2 regions of the Rhizobium sp. R693 genome follow, and region 2 is predicted to be linked to the other one. Evidence: predicted binding sites of a transcription regulator. Region 2 holds the regulator's gene; the other holds the start of a gene.
What was found. Region 2 encodes LexA, which represses DNA repair genes until DNA is damaged. Its sites were predicted from a motif close to TGTTCNNNNTGTGTTCNG; they were not measured.
Positions count from the first base shown of each region.

Region 1: a site for LexA is predicted at 1,270-1,287, ahead of ATY79_RS24005 (PA0069 family radical SAM protein). Genes of this name have one in related genera too.

Region 1 covers NZ_LOKY01000045.1:228,815-234,593, reverse strand. The annotation lists gene moaB (molybdenum cofactor biosynthesis protein B) at 1-165, shown strand, start outside; gene ATY79_RS24015 (hypothetical protein) at 195-512, opposite strand; gene ATY79_RS24010 (glycosyl transferase) at 698-1,216, opposite strand; gene ATY79_RS24005 (PA0069 family radical SAM protein) at 1,354-2,511, shown strand; gene ATY79_RS24000 (ribonuclease HII) at 2,622-3,296, shown strand; gene ATY79_RS23995 (F0F1 ATP synthase subunit B) at 3,376-3,867, opposite strand; gene ATY79_RS23990 (F0F1 ATP synthase subunit B) at 3,871-4,509, opposite strand; gene ATY79_RS23985 (F0F1 ATP synthase subunit C) at 4,588-4,815, opposite strand; gene ATY79_RS23980 (F0F1 ATP synthase subunit A) at 4,888-5,640, opposite strand; gene ATY79_RS23975 (F0F1 ATP synthase assembly protein) at 5,714-5,779, opposite strand, start outside.
Region 2 covers NZ_LOKY01000003.1:152,243-158,021, reverse strand. The annotation lists gene ATY79_RS04900 (methyl-accepting chemotaxis protein) at 1-443, shown strand, start outside; gene kdsA (3-deoxy-8-phosphooctulonate synthase) at 468-1,313, opposite strand; gene ATY79_RS04890 (VOC family protein) at 1,310-2,194, opposite strand; gene lexA (transcriptional repressor LexA) at 2,394-3,110, shown strand; gene ATY79_RS31275 (hypothetical protein) at 3,091-3,384, opposite strand; gene ATY79_RS31270 (ComEC/Rec2 family competence protein) at 3,575-4,243, opposite strand; gene gltA (citrate synthase) at 5,310-5,779, shown strand, end outside.

The sequences.
Region 1 (5,779 bases), on a different contig from region 2:
GCCAACGCAACCTTTATTTTCGCGCTGCCAGGGTCCCCCGGCGCCTGCAAGGATGCCTGGGACAGCATACTAAAATCACAGCTCGACTACCGCCATATGCCCTGCAATTTCGTGGAGATCATGTCACGCCTCGATGAGCATTTGAAGCGCGGTGCCAGCAAGTAACGGATTGCTCCGGCATACAACTTACAGTTCTATGTACCGATGCCCGGCAGGACAGGCATCGACTCCCAGCTATCACCCGACAGCAGGATGCAGCTCACGCCATGAACATCCGTGATAAGCAGGGTCCACGTGCCACTCTGCGCGGCATAGACCTCAAGCATGGCGTTCTGGTTGATCAACCCGACTGCCGTCAGCCTCTCGGCAAAGTTCTTGTCGAGGAAATTGACGACTTCGGATCGGCCTGCGCAACTGCGCATCATCTGCGATGCTGCCGAATGCGGATGCGCGATCATCGATGTCGTCAATATGACGGCCAAGAAAAGGCCGCGGATCATATTGCGTTTCATGACGCACCTCCTTTGCCGGAAACCGGCAGAAGAGGAGACTTCCGCTGACCTGCTCTGCCGTCTGCCGGCATTCCATGGTCGACCGTCACGAAGCGAGGCGCTCGGGCGGCGCCATGCGCGAATTATAGCGCAAAATTGTATCGGGCGCCATCATTTGCGGGGAAATGAGGGAGGATGACGCGCCGCTATCGTGCGGCGCGCGCGACCCAGGATGGAATCAGTTCGCTGGAAAGCTTCCGCAGCTTTTGCCCTTTCGCGAATTCTGAGAGGCGCATTCCGCTTCTTGCCGCGGCCAATGCCTGCTTCTTGGGGAGGAGAAGGCCAAGCTCCAGCGGCGACGAGGCCCGACCGATGCGCTGCAGGAAAGGACGTCGATATCCTCGCGAAGCCGTGAAGCGCGCCGGCAGTTTGTTCAGAGCCATGTACTCGGCAATCTCGTCGATCCAGCCGGTCTGCGGTCGCGCTCCCGGCTCGACGAAAAGCAGCCACTCGCCCCGCACCGACCGAACGATGTCCTTGATATCCCATTGCGAATGGAAGCGGCAGCCGGCGGCGTCGGCCACCCTCGACGTCCCATCCCGCGAGCCGTGGTCCAGCACCACGACGTCACTGACAAGCCCCTCCACTGCGCCTGCAACCAACACCGATAACGTCTGCGCCAGCTCAGGCTCCTGATCCTGGCATTCAAGTACAACAGTCAACATCGCCTATTCATAAAGCGCCGCCCAAAAATTTGCCAGCGGCACTTTCCTTATTTTGTTCTTGCATTGTTCTCATTTTGCCGATAGGAATTTAATCATCAAAACGGCGGGAAGCAAAGCTTCCGCCAGCGGAGAATCCGATGAAAGAGCAGTCCCTTGCAGGGCAGGCCGCATTTGCGCCTGCCAACACGGCAGATATTGCCGATGCGATGATCGTATCTGCCGGTCTGCGGATCGATGTGGACCGTCGCCGCGGACGTGCGGCCGGACTCAATCCGAGTGGACGTTTCGAGCCTCTGCGTCGGGAGACCTTCGATGATGGTTGGCAGAACCTTGAGGAACTGCCGCCGTTCAAGACCGAGGTGCAGATCGAAAAGCCGCGAACGGCCATCACCCGCAACGAGTCGCCCGACATTCCCTTTGACCGCTCGATCAACCCCTACCGCGGCTGCGAGCATGGCTGCATCTACTGCTTTGCGCGACCGACGCATGCCTATATGGGCCTTTCCGCCGGTCTGGACTTCGAGGCCAAGCTCTTCGCCAAACCGGATGCTGCGAAGCTCCTGGAGCGCGAATTGGCGAAGCCGGGCTATAAGCCACGCGTCATCGCGATCGGAACCAATACCGATCCCTATCAGCCGATCGAGAAGGAATGGCGCATCATGCGGCAGATTCTTGAGGTGCTGGAAAAGGCAAACCATCCGGTTTCGATCGTAACCAAGTCGGCAATGATCATGCGCGACCTCGACATTCTCTCGGCGATGGCGGAGAAGAACCTTGTCCGTGTTTCGCTGTCGGTGACGACGCTCGACCGAAAGCTGGCGCGGACCATGGAACCCCGCGCCTCGACGCCGACGCGTCGGCTGGAGGCCATTCGCGCGCTTTCCGAGGCAGGAATCCAGACATCGGTGATGGCTGCCCCAATGATTCCGGCACTCAACGACCACGAGCTTGAACGCATTCTGGATTCGGCGCACGCGGCGGGTGCGACAGAGGCGAGTTATGTGATCCTGCGCCTGCCCCTCGAAGTGTCGCCGCTGTTTCGCGACTGGCTGCTGCAAAATTATCCCGACCGCTACCGCCACGTCATGGCACTGGTCCGCTCGATGCGCGGTGGCAAGGACTACGATGCGGAGTTCGGCAAGCGAATGAAAGGTGCCGGACCCTATGCCTGGCAGATTGCACGCCGTTTCGAGATGGCGACGAATCGACTCGGCATGACCCGCCGCAGCATGCCGTTGCGGGATGATCTCTTCGTTCCGCCCGATGGTAGCGGGGTGCAGCTTTCGCTGCTTTGATATTTGAGCTTCGCGGATGGTCGCCCTGCCCTTCCGCGCTCGAGTCCCCGGCCCGCCGCCCTGATTCGGGGACTTGCAGGAAATCGGGTTGGCGTGCGAGGTTCAGCCGCATGAAACGTCGCACGTCACCCGATTCTCCTATGCTTTTCGAAGATGTCCCCCTCGTGCCGGATTTCCGGCTGGAGCTGAAGGCGCGCAAGGCCGGCCATTGGCCAGTTGCCGGCGCCGATGAAGCTGGGAGGGGGCCGCTGGCCGGCCCCGTGGTGGCAGCCGCCGTCATTCTCGACCCCAAGCGTATTCCCGACGGCCTGAACGACTCGAAGCAGCTTTCGGCGCAGAAGCGCGAGGAGCTTTTCGTTCAGATTCTTGCAACGGCAACGGTGTCTATCGCCTCCTCGAGTTCGACCCGCATCGACGAGACCGATATCCGCAAGGCCAGCCTCGACGCCATGCGCCGCGCCATCTGTGGTTTATCTGTCCCTGCAAGCTATGTCCTGACGGATGGGCTCGACGTTCCGCCCGGGCTCGACTGCCCGGGGCAGGCGGTGGTCAAGGGTGATGCGCGTTCGGTCTCCATCGCCGCCGCCTCCATTGTCGCCAAGGTGACGCGGGACCGGATGATGGCACGAGCTGACAGCACCTTCCCCGTCTATGGCTTTGCCGCGCATGCCGGCTATGGCACAGCACAGCACCGGGCTGGCATCGAGAAGAATGGCCCCTGTTCGCTGCACCGCATGACTTTCAGCCCGCTGAAAAAGCTGCCTGGCGACATAGGTAGCGACTGACCCGTCCGCAACCGATCAGCATCGGCCCAAAACAAAAAGCCCCGCATTGCGGGGCTTCTTCGAAAGCGAGATGCTTACCTTAGTTGAGGCGGCTCTTGACCTGGCCGAGGGCGTCGCTGAAGAGCTCGGACTGAACCTTCGTATCGGCCTTCTTCGCCAGAACATTTCCGGCGGCGGCAATTGCCAGATCGACGGCGGCGGAACGGACCGCCTTCATCGCATCGGCTTCCGCCTGCTTGATCTTCTGTTCGGAAACCGCGGTGCGGTTCGCGACGAATTCTTCCGTCTTCTTCTTGGCTTCAGCGGTCAGCATTTCGGCTTCGCGCTCGGCCGCAGCAACGATGTGCGCGGCTTCGGCTTCAGCTTCCTTACGCTTGCGCTGATACTCAGCCAGCAAATGCTGCGCCTCTTCGCGCAGGCGCTTGGCTTCCGACAGTTCGTTGCGGATCTGATCGGCACGGTCGTCGAGCGACTTCGCCATCATGCCAGGAACCTTGAGGTAGACAACCAGCGCCAGGAAGATGAACAGGCCGATCATCGCGAAGAATGTTGCGTCCAATGCAAATTCCATCGATCAAGCCCCCTTCTTGATGTCGGCAACAGCAGCGGCAATATCTGCCTTTGCCGAGGTGCCGATCAGCTGTTCCACAACAGCCGTTGCGGTTTCTTCCGCAATGGTTCCGACGTCAGCGAAAGCCTTCGCCTTGATGTCGGCGATGCGCCCTTCCGCAGCCTTGAGCTTTTCAGCCAAGCCTGCTTCAACAGCCTTGCGGTCGGCTTCCGCCTTCAGCTTGGCAGCGTCGCGAGCGGCAGTACCGATCGCGTTCGACTTGGCACGAGCCGCAGCCAATTCGGCTTCGTAAGCGGCAACGTCGGCGTCGGCTTCCGCCTTCAGGCGGCTTGCCTCATCGAGATCCTGCGAGATGCGGCTGTGACGCTGCTCGAGGATATTGCCGATGCGCGGCGCGATGACCTTTTGCATGAGCACGAAGAAGACAACAAACGTGATCGCCAGCCATAGCAGCTGCGAGGCGTAAGTCGTCGAATCGAAAGGCGGGAATACGCCGCCACCATGATGCTCGGCTGGTACGCCGGTCTCGGTGTGGACATCGCCTGCTGCCGGGGCGGCATGCGTGTCTGTACCGGTTGCTGCACCAGTTTCTGCGGTTCCAGCCGGGGCCTCTTCGGCGTAAGCCGGGGTCACAAAAAACATGCTCACCTCCAGGTGTACTGCAAATGCAAAGGATCACGGCATGCGGGCTGCAGGCCGTGATCCTTCAATGCGCCTGTATTAAACGGCGAAGAGCAGGAGGAGAGCGACGAGCAGCGAGAAGATGCCCAGAGCTTCCGTAACGGCGAAGCCGAAAACCAGACGGCCGAACTGGCTGTCAGCTGCAGACGGGTTGCGCAGAGCGCCGGACAGGTAGCTGCCGAAGATGTTGCCGAGGCCGAGAGCCGTACCGGCCATACCAAAGCAAGCCAGACCTGCACCGATGAACTTTGCTGCTTCCGCTTCCATGTTGAACTCCTTTGAAATGGTTGTGTTGCGGCGAAATTGACTGACGCCCTTGGACGTCAATGTCGGTATCCCTTAGTGGCCACCCGGATGGATCGCGTCGTTGAGGTACATGCAAGTCAGGACCGCAAAGACGTAAGCCTGGAGGAAGGCGACGAGGAACTCGAGACCCGTCAGGGCGACGGTCATGAGGAGAGGAAGGACAGCGCCACCGATACCGACTGCACCCAGCGCTCCAAGCGAGGCGACGAAGCCTGCGAACACCTTCAGGGTGATGTGACCAGCCAGCATGTTGGCGAAAAGACGAACGGAGAGCGAAATCGGACGGGACAGGAAGGAAATGATTTCGATCGTCACAACGAGGGGCAAAAGAATGCCAGGAACGCCCGACGGGACAAAGACATTCAGGAAGTGGAAGCCATGCTTGTAGAAGCCGTAGACGAGAACCGTGCCGATGACGAGCAGCGCCAGCGCGAAGGTGACGATGATCTGGCTGGTGACCGTAAAGAAGTACGGGAACATGCCGAGCAGGTTTGCCGTCAATACGAACATGAAGAGCGAGAAGACCAATGGGAAGAATTTCATCCCCTTGGATCCGGCGCCTTCCTTCAGCATGTTGGCGATGAACTCGTAGGACATCTCCGCAACCGACTGGGAGCGACCCGGCACGATCGCCCGGTTCGACGTCGAGAAATAGAGGAAGCCAGCGGCAACGGCAGCGGACGCCACCATGAAGAGCGATGCATTCGTAAACGAAAAATCAATTCCGCCGACTTCGATCGGCACAATCTTCTGGATCAGGAACTGATGGGTCGGATCGTTAGACACCGCTTGTTCTCTCTATCTTTAGCCCGCGCAAGACGGGATTATTGCACTGGATCGAACGCCGGAGCGCCCTGCCCTATTTTCCACCATTCTGACGCTCGCCGGGATCAGGCTTTGCAACCTTGCCCGCAGCACGCAGAAC
Region 2 (5,779 bases):
CCGGCAAGGGCTTTGCCGTCGTGGCACAGGAGGTGCGCGATCTGGCGGGCCGCTCTGCCAATCTGGCGAAGGAAATCAAACAGTTGATCGAGACCTCTTCCGGTCAGGTTTCGACCGGCGTTGCCTTGGTCAACCGCACCGGCGAAGCCCTAAACCATATCGATCAGCAGGTCCTGAAGGTGACGGCGCTGATAGAGGCGATCGTGCGTTCCTCTTCCGAACAGACGACCGCCCTCGTCGAAGTCAACGCCGCGGTCAACACCATGGACAGCGTCACGCAACAGAACGCAGCGATGGCCGAGGAAACGAGTGCGGCCTGCCGCGAGCTTGGCGACGAGACAGCACACCTCAATCACCTGCTCTCCCGCTTCGTCCTCGAGAATGCAACGAGGGCCGCGGCATCGGGATACTCTTCAAACCAAAGGATCGCGCTCGCCAGCTGATGGCGAGCATCCTCCGCTCGCCCTTCAAGCCAGTTTGGCAATCGCGTCGAAGGCGAGGAGTTTTTCCAGCAGCCGCGGCATATCCTTGAGGTATACCATGTTCGGGCCATCAGACGGCGCGTTGTCCGGATCTTCGTGTGTCTCGACGAATACACCTGCGACGCCGACTGCAACGGCAGCGCGCGCGAGAGTTTCGACAAACTCGCGCTGACCACCGCTGGAACCGCCTTGCCCGCCCGGTTGCTGGACTGAATGCGTCGCATCGAAAACAACCGGAGCGCCCATCGCCGCCATGATTGGCAGCGAACGCATGTCCGATACGAGCGTGTTGTAGCCGAAGGAGGCCCCGCGCTCGCACAGGAGAATATTCGGGTTGCCTGTCGAGTTCAGCTTGTTGAGGACATTCTTCATGTCCCAAGGCGCCAGGAACTGCCCCTTCTTGACGTTGATGGCTCGGCCGGTTTTGGCGGCAGCCACGAGCAGGTCCGTCTGGCGGCTGAGGAAGGCAGGAATCTGCAGGATGTCGACGACGGTTGCCACCTCGGCGCACTGCTCTTCCGTATGGATGTCAGTCAGAACAGGAAAACCGTATTCCTTCTTAAGATCGGAAAAGACCTCCAGAGCCTTTTCAAGGCCGATGCCTCGCTGGGCCGAGAGCGACGTCCGGTTGGCTTTGTCGAAGGACGACTTATAAACGAGACCAAGACCAAGCTTGTCGCAGAGTTCCTTAAGCACGCCCGCGACCATGAATGCATGGTCACGGCTCTCCATTTGACACGGGCCGGCAATCAGCGACAGCCTGCCGATATTCGAAAAGGTGACACGGTCGGCGCCTTGGCCAACCACGACTTCGGAATTTGTCTGGCTCATCGTTTCTCCTCGAAGGCGAAGAGCGCACCCTGCCCGGGCGCCGCCTTCACCAGAATTCGATTGTTCTTGCGCGTGTAGGTCATCCCGTTAGCAGCCAAATGCGCTTCTGTCACGGCGAGATCACTGACCGTGAAAACAATGGCGACGCCACGCAGGCCGCGATCGTTTGAGGGTGCGGGAATGTCGAAGTAGGCATCCAATCCATCTGGAGAGAGAACGCTCACTTTGGCGTTCGGAGTTGTAACACTCGCGCCAAAGGCCTCGTTAGTCACCGTGAGGCTGTGCGCCGCGGCGCGCACAAATGGTGCAAAAGCCTTTGGGTCCCGCGCGCCAAGAATGATCTCCGCGATTCCTTTGACGCCGTTCACATGGGTTTGCAGCGTCCTTCGATCAGACGGCAGCGGATTGACGCGTTGGCATGTGAAAAAGAAAAAGTCCGGAGCTCGCAGATCGACCGCGAACGCGAGCTTGAACGCGGCGGTTGCCTGAGAACCGTCGGGCAGTCTCATCGGTCGCTCGAACTGCAGCATCTCGCCACCGTTGATCTTTTCGGCAAGGAATCTGGCATGGTCGCGGTCGGCATCGGCGGTCGCGAAGACCGCCGCGGAGAACCCATCATCCCCGCATCGAAACCGAAAAGCGCGGTCACGCGCGGTAAAGACATTGCCTTTCTTCGCTGACGCCTCATACGGTTCTGCGCTGGCGACCGCGAGCGGCTCCAGGTAAGTTTCGTCGGCGAAGAATATGCAGGCGTTCTCGGTTCCAAAAGGATGCCGGGCATCGGGCGCGACGGTGAATCCGAGTTTTCCGAGACGCTCGCGGGCAAGTACAATATTGGAGACCGGCAGCACGATGTGGTCCAGCGGATGTGCTTCGCTCATGGCAAACTCCCGGGAATTTGCGAAGATGTGCGCCGGGCAAGGGAACAATGCAACCCCCTTCTGCGCTTTCGCTCAAAAGCAACGCAAAAACTGAACAAGTTGCAGGCAAGTTTTACGAAAATTTAGGTACTTGCGGAACACATATGGAACATATAGTGTCTGTTCTGGCTTTGTTTCACGACTCTGGGGTTCAACTTCGATGCTGACGCGCAAGCAACAGGAGCTTCTTCTCTTCATTCACGAACGAATGAAGGAGTCCGGTGTCCCCCCGTCTTTTGACGAAATGAAAGACGCCTTGGACCTCGCGTCGAAGTCCGGCATCCACCGGCTAATTACTGCTCTGGAAGAACGTGGTTTCATTCGTCGACTGCCGAATCGAGCCCGCGCCCTGGAGGTCATCAAGCTTCCTGAAGCCTACAATCCGAGCTTGCAGCCCCGCCGCGGCTTTTCGCCGAGCGTCATCGAAGGCAGCCTCGGAAAGCCACAGCCGGTCGCGCCGCCGAAGCCGGCTGCACAAGCCGACAACGGCAATTCCGCCTCCGTGCCAGTCATGGGACGGATCGCCGCGGGCGTGCCGATTTCGGCAATCCAGAACATTACCCACGACATCACTGTTCCAGCCGACATGCTTGGCCCGGGCGAACACTATGCGCTTGAGGTCAAGGGCGACTCGATGATCGAAGCCGGCATCTTTGATGGCGACACGGTGATCATCCGCAACGCCAGCACTGCAAATGCCGGCGACATCGTTGTCGCACTTGTCGATGACGAGGAAGCAACCCTTAAGCGCTTCCGCCGCAAAGGCGCTTCCATTGCGCTTGAGGCCGCGAACCCGGCTTATGAAACGCGTATTTTCGGGCCTGACCGTGTCAAGGTTCAGGGCAAGCTCGTCGGCCTCATTCGCCGTTATCATTGAAGACAGGCGGCTCACCGTCGAAGGTGCCGCTCCGCCAGTTGTATGCCCGATGCCGCATCCAAGGGCGGTCAAGTGTGGTGTAGGCCGTCGTTACCACGGGTACACCCTGGTCATCTATCCTTATCTCAGCAGCGCCCGAATGACGCAGGGTTTCGCCGGTGAACAGAAGCGCGCCCGACCGGCATGCCGTCGCCCGCAGGCGAGCGGGCGTTACGACGATATCAGCTGTATCACAGGCAGTGCCGAAATAAGCGAGATTTTCGACGATTGTCACGATGTAGCCGCATGCGGGGCAGTGCACCAGGCGCCTTTCAGGCAGACGAAGCGGTTCCCAGCGCCCGTCGCAGCCTGACGTAGCGCGTTGCGAGCGTTACGCAATTCCGTTGCTGAGAGCCGTGGAGCTTCCCCTTTACTTCTCCGCTGACGAACAGGGCCGACGCCTTCCAATAGTTGCGGTGGCTGGCTTAACTCCGCCGCGAGCGCCCTTCGCCATTGATCGAAGACGAAGTCAGGCGGATGGGGTCGATTGGATTGCAAGGACCTGCCCTTTGACAATCGCGACAAATGCTGCCGTCCTCGGCCATGACAATTTCGCGGGGGCGGTCTGGACGGCGCCAATGCCACAATGGCGCCAACGCGATCACGGCAGCGCCGAGATAGCGGAGCTTGGTTCGCAGAGGGGCAAGCGAGAGGAAGCCCGCGACCGCCACAGGAAAGTACCAACCCGGCAATCGTCCCATATCGACGTTGCCACCCCAGCCCGAGACCGTCTTGGCAATGGCGATCACGATGTCGAGCCCGAAGCCCGCGATTTTCCAGGGAATAACATCGAGGCCAAACGGCGTCAGCAACATCGCGAACATCCCCATTGGCATTACCACAAAAGAGATCACCGGCATGGCCATGAGATTTGCGGGTAGTCCGTAAGCGCTGAGCCGGTGGAAGTGCTCGACGGCAAAGAGCGCCGTCGAGAAGCCGCCGATCATCGAGGTCAGCAAGATGCCCCCAAAGAAGCGAGCGACAAAAACGATGGGCTTCACTGCGGCGACCTGCAGCAGAGGGTGTTCGCGCGCGCTTCTCTTCGACCAGATCGCGTAACCGGCGACAAGGGCGAGCGTCGCTGCAAATGACATCTGGAAGCTCGGTCCCAGCGCCTCGGACGGAGACAGGAGCAAATCCGTTCGCGCCGATCCCGTCGAAATAGGCGCTGAAAGCAAAATCGTTGATCTCGGGGGGCGCGGGTCCGGCAGGCGGCGTCAGCCGCGCGCGACCCGTCAACCACGCACCGATGCCGATTGGTTCCGCCTGCCCGCGCGACGACGGAAACCCGCTCAGGTGGCCGCCTTATCTCGGGTGACTGCGTCGATGAGACGGCGAGGATGTAGCGCCACCGGCCACGGCCGTCCCCCTCGCGGCGCTCGACGCGCCCCGTAGTTGTGGTCGTCACGGCTGTGTCCAGTATAACGGTCGCTCCAAGTTTCGAACTGGCCCGCGAACATCCCGCGACGCAGAGCAAGCCCCCCAATGGGGCATTTCGGACAAGTCGGCGTCCTCGCCCTGCCGCCAGCACGACAAGGGCGAATGCCGCAAACCAGGCCACCATCCGTAGCTCCGGCAGGTCGCTTTCAAGTTCGAACCAGAGCACCGCGCCTGCCCCCAGGAAGACCGGCGAAAACAGGAAGAACCGCCCATGTTCCATTTCCGTTGCTGCGGCGTGTCGAAGCCACGCGGAGCAACAGTCCGTCGCAGTCATAATCCGAGTTGGCCACGGCAAGAACGATTGAGTGCGGAAAATGAGCGGCATTCCGGAGTAGCTTGCGGAACAAGAAAAGAAGGTTCTTCCGCGCGCTCAAACGCATCCGCGCCGGGTGCGACCTCCCTCACCTTGAATGGCTTCAACCCCGGCATGCATTGCGCCCAAAAACAGCCGCCCCTACAACCAGAATGCAAGCTCGATGGCTTCTAAGCAAGGATAATCGATTGAAATCTGAAGGAAAATCGGAAGTGAGAAAAGCCAAGGATAATCATCAGCTTCTGCTATGCGCGGCGCTCATCGCAGCAGTGCCCAAAAGTTGATACTGCGATGCACAAAATGGCGCCGCGGTAACTTGGCATTAGGCGCGCGATCATATAGCTATCGTCGACGACGCTTAACCTATGGCGCTTTTATGGCGCCAACCGCCAGTTTGGAGGATCAGAATGACGGAACAAAGCGCAACACTGAAAATCGGTGACAAATCAGTCGATCTCGCTGTCAAGAGCGGCACGATCGGTCCTGACGTCATCGATATCGGCGCCCTGTACAAGAACACGGCTTCCTTCACGTACGATCCTGGTTTCACCTCGACCGCATCCTGTGAATCGAAAATCACCTACATCGACGGCGACGCCGGTGTGCTTCTGCATCGCGGCTATCCGATCGAGCAACTCGCCGAGCACGGCGACTTCCTCGAAGTCTGCTATCTGCTTCTCTACGGCGAACTGCCGACCGCAGCCCAGAAGAAGGATTTCGACTATCGCGTCACGCATCATACGATGGTGCATGAGCAGATGAGCCGGTTCTTCACGGGCTTCCGCCGCGATGCGCATCCGATGGCTGTCATGTGCGGCTGTGTCGGCGCGCTGTCGGCCTTCTACCATGACTCCACCGACATCACGGATCCGCATCA